2 regions of the Alkalimarinus coralli genome follow, and region 2 is predicted to be linked to the other one. Evidence: riboswitches for the same ligand, from Rfam matches in the RefSeq annotation. Region 2 holds a riboswitch; the other holds the start of a gene.

The links. A riboswitch is a leader RNA that binds a small molecule or an ion and turns the genes downstream of it on or off. The one in region 2 is predicted to bind cobalamin.
Region 1: linked by a shared signal. The riboswitch ahead of bluB (5,6-dimethylbenzimidazole synthase) and the one ahead of MY523_RS15830 (TonB-dependent receptor plug domain-containing protein) in region 2 are both predicted to bind cobalamin.

Annotation. Positions count from the first base shown of each region.
Region 1 is NZ_CP096016.1:1,285,773-1,293,469, forward strand. Features, by position in the region: gene MY523_RS05690 (NAD-dependent epimerase/dehydratase family protein) at 1-330, opposite strand, end outside; gene MY523_RS05695 (HD-GYP domain-containing protein) at 839-2,125, shown strand; gene MY523_RS05700 (MFS transporter) at 2,147-3,418, shown strand; gene MY523_RS05705 (YchJ family protein) at 3,408-3,917, shown strand; gene bluB (5,6-dimethylbenzimidazole synthase) at 3,933-4,715, opposite strand; cobalamin riboswitch at 4,759-5,011, opposite strand; gene MY523_RS05715 (haloalkane dehalogenase) at 5,157-6,080, shown strand; gene MY523_RS05720 (BaiN/RdsA family NAD(P)/FAD-dependent oxidoreductase) at 6,229-7,407, shown strand; gene MY523_RS05725 (hypothetical protein) at 7,445-7,697, opposite strand, start outside.
Region 2 is NZ_CP096016.1:3,536,936-3,544,632, forward strand. Features, by position in the region: gene MY523_RS15825 (EAL domain-containing protein) at 1-1,790, shown strand, start outside; cobalamin riboswitch at 1,925-2,104, shown strand; gene MY523_RS15830 (TonB-dependent receptor plug domain-containing protein) at 2,316-4,250, shown strand; gene MY523_RS15835 (ABC transporter substrate-binding protein) at 4,264-5,238, shown strand; gene MY523_RS15840 (FecCD family ABC transporter permease) at 5,235-6,275, shown strand; gene MY523_RS21820 (hypothetical protein) at 6,291-6,413, shown strand; gene MY523_RS15845 (heme ABC transporter ATP-binding protein) at 6,410-7,207, shown strand; gene MY523_RS15850 (energy transducer TonB) at 7,400-7,697, opposite strand, start outside.

The DNA of each region.
Region 1 (7,697 bases), 2.3 Mb from region 2:
GTATACAATACGCGTAATGCCTGCCTTATTGGCCGCAGCGAAAACATTTTTTGCACCTTCAATGGCTGGCTCAACAATTTCATCGGCTGTTTTAGCAATCGTCTTATAGACGGCTGCGAGGTGAATAATCGCATCACAGCCAATTGCTGCTTGCTGCAGGCTGTCTGCATTCATCACGTCGCCATAGAAAAGTTCGATATCGAGCCCATCAATGCCCTGGGTGTCGGAGGCCTGTCGTATAAACCCTCTAACTTGATGCCCTTGTTTAAGCAAGGCGCGTACGACATTAGCGCCAATGTGCCCGTTGGCACCCGTAACCAGAACCTTCATGATACATTCCTTATCTGAAACCGTATTGAATTGTTTGAGACCTCTGCAAGACTGCTGCGCTTTTTTATCATTTTTTGCCTTGTCTTTGTTTCGCTCAGAACCTTGTCTTTGTTTCGCTCAGAACCTTGTCTTTGTTTCGCTCAGAACGTAGTGCAAAGGCCTCTTATTATTTTAATGGGGCAATATAAAATCATATAATGACCCTTGGCCATTTATATTTCAAGGCCAAAGATAACGATCTATAGATGGGTAAGTTTAGGTTAGCTTTGCTAGAATCAGAAGAATATAAAATAGAGACTTTTGCACGACTACTGTGCTTGCAAATACGGCGTTAAAAAATGACTCAAAATGCTCATTTATGAATAATAAACTCCGCTTTTTCGTCATTTTTTGCCTTGTCTGTGCTTCGCTCGCAACGTCGTGCAAAAGCCTCTAATAATACGTGAGCAATATTGCCGACAGCATAATGCTGTGTGAAACAATAGACCACTTAGGTTGGAATAGATGTATGAATTCGTTTAAAGCCAATAGTAACGCCGCTGACATTGGGCTGGGGCCGTCTTACTCAGGCAAGCTTCAACATGGCGAATTTCTGTTCAACGAATTTACCCGCTTATTTGATCAATATGACCAGCTTGCCCAAATTCATCAACAATATGGTAATGAGCAAAAACTCCGCATTCTCTGCTATCAACTGTCTGATTACCCCTCTTTGGTAGAAACCTTTAGGGCTCTATGCAGCAATGACGAGGCGTTGCTTGATAAGTCGCTCTTTTGCAGTTGGTTTTCCTTTTTGCTGGCGGATCAGTTAAAACTGTCGGTAGTGGATACCAAAGATTTATTTATCGCAGGCTTGGCTCAGGAGCTTGCAAAGGCAGGCCAGGCGCAGTTAGGTGATTCGCCCGCTGGTGAGGTGGGGGGTGAAAATAATGAAACTAATACGTTGGGGCAGGTCACTACAGCCGATGAGGTGAGACGGTTTTTAGATAGTATTCCCAGGCTATCTGAACAGTTAAAGGTTATTGTAGGCTCCCACCACGAGCGCCTTGATGGAACGGGTTTTCCAAGTGGTAAAGTAGAGCACTTGTTTTCACTGGTAGAGAAAGTTCATGTCGTAGCGAATGAAGTAATCGAGCTTAGTGGCCGATATTCCGCCACGCTTTATGATTTTATGCCTGTGTTGCCGATTCTGAGGTTAAATGCCTCAGTCTATGACCGGAAGATCTACTGCGCGGCTTTTAAACTGCTAAGCGCTGGGCAGGAACTGCATGGTGGACAGGAATCGCATGATTACGAAGCATCAGAGCAACGCGGCACGGGACAAACGGCTAGGAGCAATTCAGATAGCTACGTTCATCGTAATCTCAGCATTCAATCGTTAATAGACAGGCAGAATAGTTTGCTTTTGGTGTGGCCTCATCTGCTTACCGCAGCCGCTGAAGTGTCTGTCCTGGAAGATAATCTGCCTGTTATGGCGTTAAAGCAGATTGCCAGAAGGGCCTGGATATTGGCTACCACGGCAGGAATACTCTCAGACGACCTGTTATTGTGGCTCACTCAGGTAGATAACCCAGCAGAAGTGAGATCGGAACTTGCTGAGTTAGACGTACTACTGGATGAACTGGATGGCATTATCTCTACTTATCAGCACAAACTGGAAACGTTTACGGGGCTAGCGAGAAACCAACTGGACGAGGCTAAGCACGCCATGCTGGTAAGATTATGTGGTGACTTGAAACCGCCGCAAGAAACGTTTGATCTTGAAGAATTTACAATTTTAAATATGTGCGACTAACCAACGAGCATTCCTGACTTAATGTTATTTTCAGACTCAAGAAACAGGTCGCTGCCTGTTTTTACCGTTGTTCTTCTATCTTCACTCTATTTCTCGCAGGGTTTGCCGTCAGGCTTTTTAGCCCACGCATTGCCTGCACTGCTTCGTGAATACGGTGTCTCGGTAGAGTATATTGGCCTGTTAAAATTGTTGGCGCTGCCATGGTTTTTAAAATTCCTATGGGCACCCTTTGTTGATCGTACAGAGCTAGGCAAGCAGGGGCCACACCGCGGCTGGATTTTGTTGATGCAGTCATTGCTTGTCGTATTAATGATGTTGCTATCATTCTCTTCACCCAGCGCTCTGTTTGGATCGTTAATTATCGTATTCTTTGTGATTGTTTTGATGATAAACACAACCGCGGCAACGCAGGATATAGCAACGGACGGTTTAGCCGTAAAAATGTTGCCTGAGCGTTGGCGCGGACTGGGAAATAGCATTCAGGTGTCTGGCTTTAAAATTGGCATGATCTTGAGTGGCAGCCTCTTGCTAGTGAGCGTTGATAAACTCGGTTGGGCAATGTCATTTCAACTCATGGGCCTGATCTTATTTGTGTTGCTGCTACCCGCGTTCTTATTTAAAGAGCGATCAGCCTACCCGGAATCACATGCTGAAAACCTCCCCTCGATGAGCAATGAGCGTTGGTTTGACGCCTACAAAGGCTTTTTTTCTCAACCAGGCATTGTCTATTGGTTGGCTGTATTGTTTACCTACAAAATTGCCGACTCGTTGGGCTCAGGAATGATTAAACCGCTGCTTATTGATAATGGATACAGCCTGACCGCGGTTGCTGAACTCACCTTTTGGGCCTCAATCAGCGGGTTGCTCGCTGCTGTCGCGGCAGGGTTTATCTACTATCGAATTGGGGCAAAGTGGTCGCTTATACTGTTCGGTTTGATGCAAGCGCTTGGTATTGCTGCTTATGGGCTTTTGGCTACAGGCAACGTTAGCAACGATGGGGTCTTTGTTATAGCACTCGTCGAGCAAGCCGCTGACGGCATGTCAACGGTTGCGTTATTTGCACTCATGATGGGACAGTGTAGAAAAGGGCATGAAGGCAGCGATTACACCGTGCAAGCCTGCATTCAGGTGGTGATGTCGGGTATTGTCGGTGCGCTGAGTGGTTTTGTCGCTAAACTCGCCGGTTATGAGGTGCTCTATATGTTGGCCGGGGTGTTGGGTGTACTAGCGCTGATACCGATATACGTTTATTTTTCCAATACAGTTGATGGGGCTAAAGAGAATGAGTCGTGAAATTGAGTGCCCTTGTGGGTATCAAGTCAATGGTAATTCGCTCACTTATGCCGAATGTTGTGAGCCTTTTATTAGTGGTGCAGCCAAGCCTGATCGCTGTGAGCAGTTAATGCGTTCTCGCTATACCGCATACGCGCTGGGCAAGGTAGATTACTTAATTGCGACTTGGCACCCCACTAAACAGCAGGAGCTGGACAAAGCCAGTTTGCGTCAGTCAGCAGAAAGTACAGAGTGGTTACGCTTACAGGTTATCAGTAGTCAGCAACAGGGCGAAAGAGGGACTGTAGAATTTAATGCCTACTTTAAAGAGCGGGATGCAAGTGGCAGCAGTGAAGGGAAAGAGATTCAGGGCTTGCATGAAGTCTCCCGCTTTGAAAAAGTTGGGAATCAATGGTTCTATCTGGATGGTGATGTCGAGTCGGCGGGTCAAACCAAAGTGGGTAGGAATGACCCGTGCCCCTGCGGGAGCGGCAAGAAATATAAAAAATGCTGCGGATAGCGCTTTTACGACGGTTTACCAGTTGCCAGGAAAGTGTTTATCGTCAATCACCTGTGAGACTAAGGTCTCTTCTTCTTTGGTTTTCTGCGCGCCCCATTGGTCAAAGTAGAGCAGGTCGTCGAGCGGCGTTCTATTTAACCAGCCGGCTGTTTCCAGTTCCGGCTTATCAAAAAAGTGGGAGACATACCCCACGCATAGATACGCAATTGGGACGATGTCATCCGGCATGGCTAAAGCTGCTTGCAACGCCTGTTGCTCAATAATGCTCACCCAGCCAACACCTAAACCCTCAGCCCTGGCGGCTAACCAGAAATTCTGCACCGCACAAACACTGCTATAAAGATCCATCTCTTTCATTGATGTTCGGCCAATCACAACAGGGCCGGTACGCTTTCGGTCACAGGTAATACAGATATTGACCGGTGATTCAAGAATGCCTTCCAGCTTGAGCGTGCGATAGGTTTTACTTTTCTCAGACTCAAACATGTTTGCGGCTTTTTCGTTGGCCTCTACAAATGCCTTATGAACGTTCTGTTTGACCTCATCAGAACGTACCACCACGAAGTTCCACGGCTGCATAAAACCGACAGATGGGGCATGGTGAGCGGCGTAAAGAACCCGGCTCAGTACGTCGTCGGGTATTGGATCTGGCTTGAACTGGCCTCGAACATCGCGCCGGTTGAAGATGGTTTTATAAAGACCATCCCGTTCGCCTTGGGTGAAAAATAGTTCGTCTTGGTGCTGGGTTTCTTTTGTTTCTACAGCTTCTTTCGGTTTAACAGTATCTTTCTTTTCCACAGTATTCCCCTTATCGGAAAAGTTTGAGTACGCCTGTCCAAACGTCTCTATTGGCTTAAAGGCCGGTCTTCTGACTTAGGGTCGTCTTGCTCAACGGCCTTCCCGGAAGTTATCTATCAGTATTCCAGTGGCTCACTCTGTGTTGACTTTATGTCTACCAAAAACAGAGCGTTGAACAATCACCATTACAGCGTTGGGCACGTACCGGAGTTTCACCGGTTTCCCGATTCTCCAATACCTGATTAGTGTGTTAATCAATCTAAAAAGGTATTGGCACCTAAAAGCGAGGAAGGAACTTTTGCAAAACCCTATAGTCTTGTCAATATTGAGTGCCGCGAAAACCAAAATAATTAGCTCTGGGCTGCTCAAAGGGGAGGTGAAATCATCATCGTATCGTTATAAAGTTAACGCTGATAAAAGAATAATATAAAAGGAACTACAATGATCAAGTATCTCCGTACACCTGAAAAGTGTTTTGATCGTCTGGTCGGTTACCCATTTCAACCTCACTACGTAAAAGTGGATGAAGGCATGGAAGTAGGGGGCGGTAAGTCTCAAAGCTTACAGATGCATTTTGTCGATGAAGGCGATAGAAACGCCGACCCGATACTTATGATGCATGGTGAACCCAGTTGGTCATACCTGTATCGAAATATGATCCCGATTTGTGCTGCAGCAGGTCATCGTGTAATAGCTCCAGACCTGATTGGTTTTGGCAAATCTGATAAACCGGTTGATATCTCCCTGTTTTCATATCAACAGCACATGGACTGGGTGCAGACTTTTATTGATAAGCTCGACCTGAACAATATCACGCTCGTATGTCAGGATTGGGGCTCGCTCATTGGTCTGCGGCTTGCGGCTGAAAATGCAGACCGCTTCAAAGCGATTGTTGTAGGGAATGGAATGTTGCCAACCGGTGATCAACCGGTGCCAATGGCGTTTCATGCATGGAAGACATTTGCGCTATATAGCCCCTGGTTTCCGATAAGTCGAATCATCGATATGGGCACCTTTAAAAAGCTTTCAGGAGGAGAGCGCAAGGCCTATGATGCACCGTTTCCTTCGAGCAAGCACAAAGCGGCAACCCGCGCCTTCCCTAAACTGGTGCCCGTCTCACCGAATGACCCTGCTACAGAAGCAAACCGGGCCGCATGGAAAGTGTTGGAGCAGTGGGAAAAACCGTTTCTAACAACCTTTAGCAATGGTGACCCGATTACCCGCGGCGGCGATAAATATATGCGCGACCGCATCCCAGGCAGTAAAGACCAAAATCACCAGACGTTATCAGGCGGGCACTTTTTGCAAGAAGACTCCCCTCAGCAGTTTGCGGGCGCCGTAAATGAGTTGTTAGCGTCGATCTAATAGCTTAACCGGGGTTAGTGCTGCGTTCACCTGAGTGTGAATCTACGTTCAGGTGATCCTCTTTTTAAGCGGTTCTGTTAGAATGCCCATCTAATTCGGCCATGCCTGTCACAGCCTTAACTTTACGCCTTATATCAGGAGTTCTCTGTTGTCGCATTATGATGTTGTTGTAATTGGAGCGGGTGCTGCTGGCCTAATGTGTGCCATAACGGCAGGCAATAGAGGACGTAAGGTTCTCGTGGTTGACCACGCAAACAAAGCCGGTAAGAAAATACTCATGTCGGGAGGAGGGCGTTGTAACTTCATCAACATGTACTCAGAACCGGAGAACTTCCTCTCACATAATCCTCACTTCTGTAAATCTGCATTGGTGCGATACACCCAATGGGACTTTATCGCATTGGTTGATAAACATGGCATCCCCTATCACGAAAAAAAGTTAGGCCAGTTATTTTGCGATAACAAGTCGAGCGATATTCTAGAGATGCTGTTGCGAGAGAGTGACGAGGCCGATGTAACGATACGGCTCAATACGTCGGTAGAGGGTATCGAAAAAACGGAACAAGGTTTTGAACTAAAAACCAATACATCAGACGTCACCTGTGAGTCCCTCGTGATTGCAACCGGCGCATTATCGATACCCACCATGGGAGCCACTGGTTTTGGCTATGATATCGCCCGACAATTTGGCCATACCATACATGACACCCGTGCCGGGTTGGTTCCATTTGTTATTACCAATCAACTCAAACCCCTTTGTGAAGCCTTATCTGGCAGCTCGGTCGATACCACTGTTAGCTGTAATGGCCAGACCTTTAGAGAAAATATACTGTTTACCCACCGGGGGATTAGCGGCCCGGCCATCCTTCAAATATCCTCATATTGGCGAGAAGGGGATGAAGTAGAGATAAACTTGCTGCCAGACCGTGAAGCGCAAAGCTGGCTTACCGAAGAACAATCGGCACGCCCCAATGCTGAGCTACGCACCGTATTGTCTGATGTATTCACAAAGAAAATGGCAACGCTTTTTTGTGAAAACTGGTTTGCATCAAAACCGATGAAACAATATACCGCGCCAGAGCTTGAGAAAATCGCCACCCAACTGAGTGAATGGAAAATTACCCCCTCAGGGACAGAAGGGTATAGAACCGCAGAAGTCACTATTGGTGGAGTTGATACCAATGAACTCTCATCCAAAACCATGATGTCTAATAAGGTTGATGGCTTGTATTTTATTGGGGAAGTGGTTGATGTGACGGGGTGGTTAGGGGGCTTTAATTTTCAGTGGGCATGGAGCTCGGGGCATGCAGCGGGGGAGAGGGTTTAGCTAAGGTGTTTAATGAAGCAGCCATACTAAAATACGCTTAATTGAACCAGTCATCCGGGTCTGATTTATACCCTGAATCAACGAGTCTTTCTAGGTAAGTAAACCCGCTATTTACTTTTACTTCATCGAAAACCTGTTTAAATGCTGGTCTTTCTAAGTGAGCCTTTATCCCTAAACACCATGACTCCCATGTGTGCCTAGATATGCGGCCTTTTGCTCTCAAGTAGACCTGCTCGTTCGACAGGTCAAGGTAGTTAAAAACTAGCTCTCTTACCTTTGCTTTGTCTTCT
Region 2 (7,697 bases):
TGGCACATGCCTTCACGGAAGAGCGTATGGGGCTGGTGGAAATGCTCGGTTCGCAGGTTATTACCGCACTCAGAAGCTCCCGCCTCTATGAAGAGTTACGCACCAGTGAGCAACGTTTTAGAGACCTGATTGAAGGGTCTATTCAAGGCATAGTGATTCACCGCGACTTTAAGCCGCTGTTTATCAATCAGGCTTTTGCCGAGATGACGGGCTACCAAGTGGACGAGTTAATGTCGATGAACTCGCTGCTAAGTCTGGTGCCCAAAAGTGCCAATGACCAGCTTAAACGTCTTGATGCCATTATCGCCGCTGGAGACAAACCACCAGAGCACTCTGACATCGAGATCGAAACCCGTGACGGTTGCAAGCTTATTCTGGACAACATGAGCCGCGTTATCCAATGGGATAACAACTCAGCCATACAAAGTACACTGGTGGATATCACCTCAAGGAGAGAGTACGAGCACCAGATTGAGCATATGGCCAGCCATGACGCCCTAAGCCATTTACCCAACCGAATGTTATTCCAGGACCGGTTGCACCAATCCCTGGCCCAGTGTGAGCGACATGGCACACAGGGCGCGTTATTACTGCTGGATCTCGATAGTTTTAAAGAGGTCAATGACACCCTCGGACATGCCATTGGTGATGAGCTGATCAAAGGGGTTGCCCGGCGCTTGCAAGCACATATTAAAGACAGCGACACCGTGGCCCGACTCGGGGGTGACGAGTTTGCAATTATTCTGGAAGATGTAGGCAGTGCAGACAACATCGTGGTCGCGGCACAGCGAGTGCTCGACTCGCTGTCTCAGCCCTTTAGCTTTGAGGAAAACGAAATATATACTTCTGCCAGTATTGGGATTACGCTCTACCCGGAAGACAGCCAGGACACCGAAGAGCTGGTACGTTTTGCAGATATGGCCATGTATAGCGCCAAGAACAACAAGGGTAATCAGTTTCACTTTTTCCAGCAGGACATGAACCTTACACTCCGCCGGCAGAAAGAGATCTCAAATGAGATTCGTATTGCGCTGGCAAACGATAAATTTCACCTTGTATTTCAGCCACAGATTAATGCCAAATCTCTCAAGGTGTCAGGCTTAGAGGCACTTATTCGCTGGGATCATGAAGGCGCACTCATGCCACCTCACGAATTTCTACCCATTGCCGAGCAAAATGGACTGATGCCGCTTATTGGTGAGTGGGCGCTAAAAAATGCCTGCCTGAACGCGTTAGACTGGGCCCATGATGATCAGCCGATTACGTTGGCCGTCAATGTATCCGCCGCTCAATTTCATCAGTCAGACCTAACCGCTTGTGTGCAGAAAGTGCTACAGGAAACCCAATTTCCACCTGAAAGGCTGGAGCTGGAGATTACTGAGAGCCTGGTCATGCAAAACCTGGAGTCAGCGGTGCAGACAATGAATCAACTGAACCAGTTAGGGGTCAAGCTGTCGATCGACGACTTTGGCACCGGTTACTCCTCACTAAGTTATCTCAAGCGCTTTCCAGTGCATAAAATCAAGATAGACCGATCATTTATCAAAGACCTCGAAACCGATGAAGATGATGCCGCCATCGCACTTGCCATCATTCAGCTAGGGCATACCTTGGGCATGACCGTGGTTGCAGAGGGCGTAGAGTCAGCAACACAGCTGAAACTGCTGCAAAAGATGGGCTGCGATATTATTCAAGGCTTCTATTTCAGTCGCCCCATCGCACTACCGGATGTCGAACGCTGGATCAGTAATACAGATATTACGGCTAATAACGAGACTGTCGTGATTTAAGCCTGATGACATCTCACAGCTCCGCCGTACCATCTCGTAGCACCTCATACTCCAAACCAGTGCATCGATTTTGCCTCTGCTCTGGGCTGCGTGTTTTTCATAAGAATAATTGCATACAACGTCATCTTCCGTTTAAAATTCGCGCCGAAGACGGTTCTCTTAATTGAGATTGAAAGGGAACACGGTGAGAAACCGTGGCTGCCCCCGCAACTGTTAGCAGAGAGTGTCGGCTCTTATACCACTGGGAAACCGGGAAGGTGGGCCGAATACCTTGACCTGTGAGCCAGGAGACCTGCCGTTTAAGTCGTCACCTACCATCAAGCGGGGAGCTTGTTTGGGCGGATTCCGTAACGGTGGCAATAACATAGATTATTGTTGCTGGAAACGAATCCGTAAGAGGGGCTTCCTTTTATCTGTTTCTGCCACTCAGTTATCCGAACACTCAGCGAACCGTTGTTTGCTGCCTGCACGGATGGCCGCGTTGCGCTTCCAGCTCCAAGATTTCAGTACTTTAAGGAGCTTAAATTGCTTTATCAAAACTTTTCCAAAACCCCTGTACTGGCCGCAGCGGCTACATCGCTATTACTATTACTATTACTATCCTCAACGGCTCATGCAGAGGCACCAATGGCAGCCAATGAAGCAACAGAGGTAGTTATTAGCGCCTCCCGTATTGAAATGGCTCGCGAGTCCTCAGGCAGCGCCATCACGGTTTTAGACTCAGACTACCTTGAACAAAATCAGGTTCAGGTTGTGTCTGATGTCCTTAGAGATGTGCCCGGCGTGGCGGTGAGTCGAACCGGCGGAGCAGGCGCACCGACTCAAGTGCGGATTCGTGGAGCCGAAGCCAATCAGACATTGGTGCTGATTGATGGCATTGAAGTAAATGATGTCGCCAGTGGTTCAGAGTTTAACTTTGCCCACCTGATGAACCTGGAGGTTGAACGCATAGAAGTACTCCGTGGCGCTCAAAGTGCGCTGTGGGGTAGCGATGCAATGGGTGGCGTCATTAATATCGTAACTAAACGCGGAAAGGGGTCATTGAACGGTAAAATTACTGTTGAGGGAGGCAGCTACGACACCCATCAGGAAACCCTTGCTATTAATGCAGGCACAGACGACTATCACTACGCATTAAGCGGCACGCTGTTAAACACTAATGGCATTTCTGCTGCCAGTGAAGAGCGAGGCAACCGCGAAAAAGATGGCTATAAAAATGCAACAATCAACTTAAAAAGCGGCATCGATTTGCTCGACAACCTGTCTATGGATCTTGTGGTGCGCCACGTAAAGAGTGACGTAGACACCGATTCATTTTTAGGCGGAGTCGGCGCAGTTGATAGTGACGATAATACCGAAACGGAGCAAACCTCTGGCAAGGTCTCAGCCAAACTCGACCTTCTGGATGAGCAGTGGCATCACCGGCTGAGCTTTTCGGCAAACGATACTGACAACACCTTCTTCACCGCCGGTACAGAGAGCTACAACAGCCAGGGCTACAAGCAAAAATATGAATATCAGACCGACCTGTTTCTCTATAGCAGCCTGACAAACAGCGATGACCTGGAGCACCGCTTTACGTTTGCCGCCGAGCATGAAGAAGAGGAATTTTACAACAAAGGGTTCTCAACAATAGATCGTGACATGGACGTGTCAGGTTATGTTGTTGAATATGGCGCCAACATTGATGATCGCTATTATGCCACGGTCGCAGGCAGGCGAGATATCAACAGTCTGTTCCAGAATGCCAACACCTACCGGCTAACATTCGCAGGCTGGGTGACAGACAGTGTGCGGCTACACACCAGCAAGGGTAAAGGCATTAAAAACCCGACGCTGTTCGAGTTATTCGGCAGCACCCCTGACTACACCGGCAATGCAGACCTTCGACCAGAGGAAAATTCAACATGGGACGTTGGAACCGAGTATCACTTTAACGCGTTAGACGGCTATGTCGATTTAACCTACTTCCATACCGATGTAACCAATTTAATCACTGGCTCGGGGCAAACATCGGTCAATATGCCCTCAGACGCTAAAATTAAGGGGGTTGAATTAAGCCTGGTCTTGCGCCCCAGCGATAACACCCGGCTTAACAGCAGCTATACATACACAGACAGCAACGACGGAAACGGCAACGAACTGGTACGGCGGCCCGAGCATGTTGCCAGCATCAATGGCAGCTATCTGTTCTCCAATGATCAAACCCGTTTAACCACGGGGGTTCAATACAATGGCAAACAAGATGATATTGAATATGATGCCAACTGGAATACATCAACCGTTACACTGTCGGACTACACATTAGTCAACGTCGCACTCACTCATCAGCTGAATAAACACATCGAGCTCTTTGGCCGTGTCGATAACCTTCTCAATGAGGAGTATGAAGAGGTCTTGACCTACGGGACTAAAGGCATCAACGGCATGGTGGGTATCACCATTACAGGCAGCCTGTAGAGGTCATGAGCTAATGTTTAAGATATCCAGCCAGCACATACTTATCGTCTTCGCACTGCTGCTTTGCGGTATATTGCTGATAAGGCTGGATATCAACATTGCGCTTTTAAACGACAACGCTCTACGACCAACATCCGTCAAGGGAGCCCACTTCCCCAAGATGCTGGTCGACCCCATAGGAGAAGAATACCCTCTGCTCAGGCCACCGCAACGCATCGTGTCTGTGACGCTGGGAACCGATGAAATACTGTCTGCACTAGTCGACAGTGACCGAGTGTCAGGCGTTACGCATCTCGCTGATGACCCCATCATGTCAAACATACCCAACCACTATCCTGCCCATGTTAAGCGGATTACGGGAGAGGTAGAAGAGATCCTGTCACTAGAGCCTGATTTGGTTTTTGTCGCGGCCTATACCCGTGCCGAAACGGTACGGCTATTACTCGGCTCAAAAGTCCCTGTTGTGCGCCTGAGTCACTACCGCTCTTTCAGCGATATCGAAGCAAATATTCGACTCGTCGCCAGTGTTGTTGGCAACGAACCACAAGCAGAGGCCATGTTTAACGCGCTACAGCAGAACATTCAATCAATAAAACAGCGAGTTAGCGGAAAGAGCAGGCCCAGAGTACTCTATTACAGCATGAATGGTTATACCGCCGGGGCCGGAACCACTATTGATGAAATCATTGAAATAGCAGGCGGTTACAATGTCATCAATGAAACCCATATCAAAGGCACCCAGAAGATTAGTGAAGAGATGGCAATCGGCCTTGAGCCAGACGTTATTCTCATGAACGGCTGGGCACCCGACAGCACCCCCACCCCATCTGAGTTTCTTGCAATGCAGCCTGCCTGGCAAAACACCCCAGCGATACTCAATAACCGTGTCTACGATCTAAAAGGCGCATGGGTGCTTTCAGTCTCTCAATATAGTTGGCACGGAATAGCGCCAGTCGCCAGGCTTCTGCACCCGGAGGTATTTGAATGACACTTTTGGCAAAACCGTTAAATATTCTGATCTTAATGTTATTCATGCTCGCAGGGCTTGCAGTCATTGCATTTTTTCAGGGCTCGGTTGATATTCCCTTCAGTAAGGTGCCAGGCATATTGTCAAACGCATGGGGGTGGCCTGTCGCCGTTGAAGGTGTACGACCATGGATGCAGAGCGTCTTGATCGACGTAAGAATGCCCAGGATTATCGTTGGGGCGCTTGCCGGTGCTTGCCTCGCGATCAGTGGCGCAGTCATGCAAGGCATGTTTCGCAATCCCCTGGCATCCCCCTCGGTGCTGGGCGTTTCGTCTGGCGCCTCACTCGGTGCAGTTCTAGCACTTTATTTAGGGGTTGCATCCGTCTCTGTATGGGCACTGCCTGCCTTTGCGTTTATCGGCGCCACCCTAACCCTCTTTATAGTCTATCGAATTGCCAGCCAGCGGGGTCATATAGCCACCGGAACGCTGCTGCTTTCAGGCGTAGCCATAGGTGCCTTGAATACCGCCATATCTTCACTGGTTCTGGCATTATCTCTTAACAACTGGGAAGTCGGGCGCATGATCATCTACTGGACAATGGGTGGGTTAGACGGCCGCACCTGGGATCATGTATTACTACTGCTGCCGTTTGCAACGCTAGGCACCGCTGCTCTGCTACTGTTCTCAAAGCACCTGGACGCACTCTTGTTAGGGGAGATTCATGCCGTATCCATTGGCGTCAATATTGCGAATACCAGAAGGTGGCTGCTCGTGATCACTGCCTTCATGGTCGGCGCAACCGTTTCTGTCTGTGGCGCAATTGGCTTTATCGGGCTGGTAGTGCCTCATATTATACGGCTGTTAATTGGCCCCCATCATCGTTTTCTACTGCCCGCTTCCGCTATCGGAGGCGCGATTACACTGGTTGGGGCCGACCTATTACTACGTACAGCAGCCCCTGAAAAAGCCATCCCCCTTGGGGTGGCAACCGCCTCTTTAGGTGCACCTTTTTTCTTATTTATTTTGATAAAAAAACGCTGGGCCATGCAAATATAACAGGGAGGCTAACCTATGAAAGAACTCATTTTAAAGCACATGCAGAACCGCCAAAGCAGTTGGAGCCTGGGCTCATTAAGAGCGGGCCAATTTCACGGGCAAGCCGCTCACCAAGAACGAGAGGTGCCCGCACCATGAGTACACTGCTTAGTTGCTCAAACCTGGAATTCGCCTATGGAAAGCAGAACATCATCAAGGACGTCGCGTTAAGCTTCGATAAAAAGCAGTTTGTTGGCCTTATAGGCCCTAATGGAGCGGGCAAATCAACCTTGTTAACACTGCTGATGGGGTTAGTTTCCCCAACTCACGGGGAAATTACGCTCGCAGGCCGATCTCTTAACACCTACAAACCACGGGAGATAGCGCGCCATATCTCTCTGGTTCCTCAGGACACGTCGATTGACTGCGCGTTTAGCGTACAGGAGGTCGTAGCGATGGGGCGAAACCCTCACTTAGGCCCGTTTCAGTCTGAGCGCCAACAAGATCTTGAACTGATCCAAGCCGCCATGGAAAAAACGGATCTATTGCAGATGGCAGAGCGCAGGGTGGACCAGCTTTCAGGAGGGGAGCGGCAACGAGTGTTTATCGCTAGAGCTATCGCTCAACAAGCACCGATTCTGTTACTGGATGAGCCCACCGCAAATTTAGATCTTTGCCATCAGTTAGAGGTTTTGACATTAGTTAAGCAGTTAACCGAAAGCGGGCATACAGCCATTGCAGCAATTCACGATCTGGGGTTAGCATCACGATTTTGTGACCGGTTAATTTTGTTATCTCAAGGCGACGTCGTGGCAGACGGAACACCGACCCAAGTACTCACGAAAGATAACTTATACCGATACTTTTCCATCGAGGCACAGATAGAGCCATCTACTGAAGCAGGGGAAAGTGTGCGAGTAACGGCGCTAAGGCCGCGATACCGCAATAACTAATAGAAACCTTTGCACGACTACTGCGCTTACAAATACAGCGTTAAAGAATGACTCAAAATGCTCATTTATTGCTCATAAACTGCGCTTTTTCTTCATTTTTTGCCTTGTCTTTGCTTCGCTCGTAACGTCGTGCAAAGGTCTCTAACAGGGGCAAATAAATCATCCGGCAAATAAACCGGTAAACGAAATAAACTACTCAAGCAAAAACCTGAACAAAAAAAGCTGAGTCGAAGCAATGGCTTCCCCGTCTCGCATCGCGGGTACAAAACGCTCATGCTCGACGAACCTTAAAACGGAGTTATCCAGCAATGAGTAGCCACTACTTTCAATGACTTCAACATGGTTAACATGTCCGCTCTTATCGACCGACAGGCTGACCTTCACCCTTCCCTGCTGGTTACGCATAATCGCCCTGCGCGGATATTTCGGACTGTTATTAGACAACGGTTGCGCCCTTGCCAAAGTCCCTTTCTGCTTTGTTTCAACATCC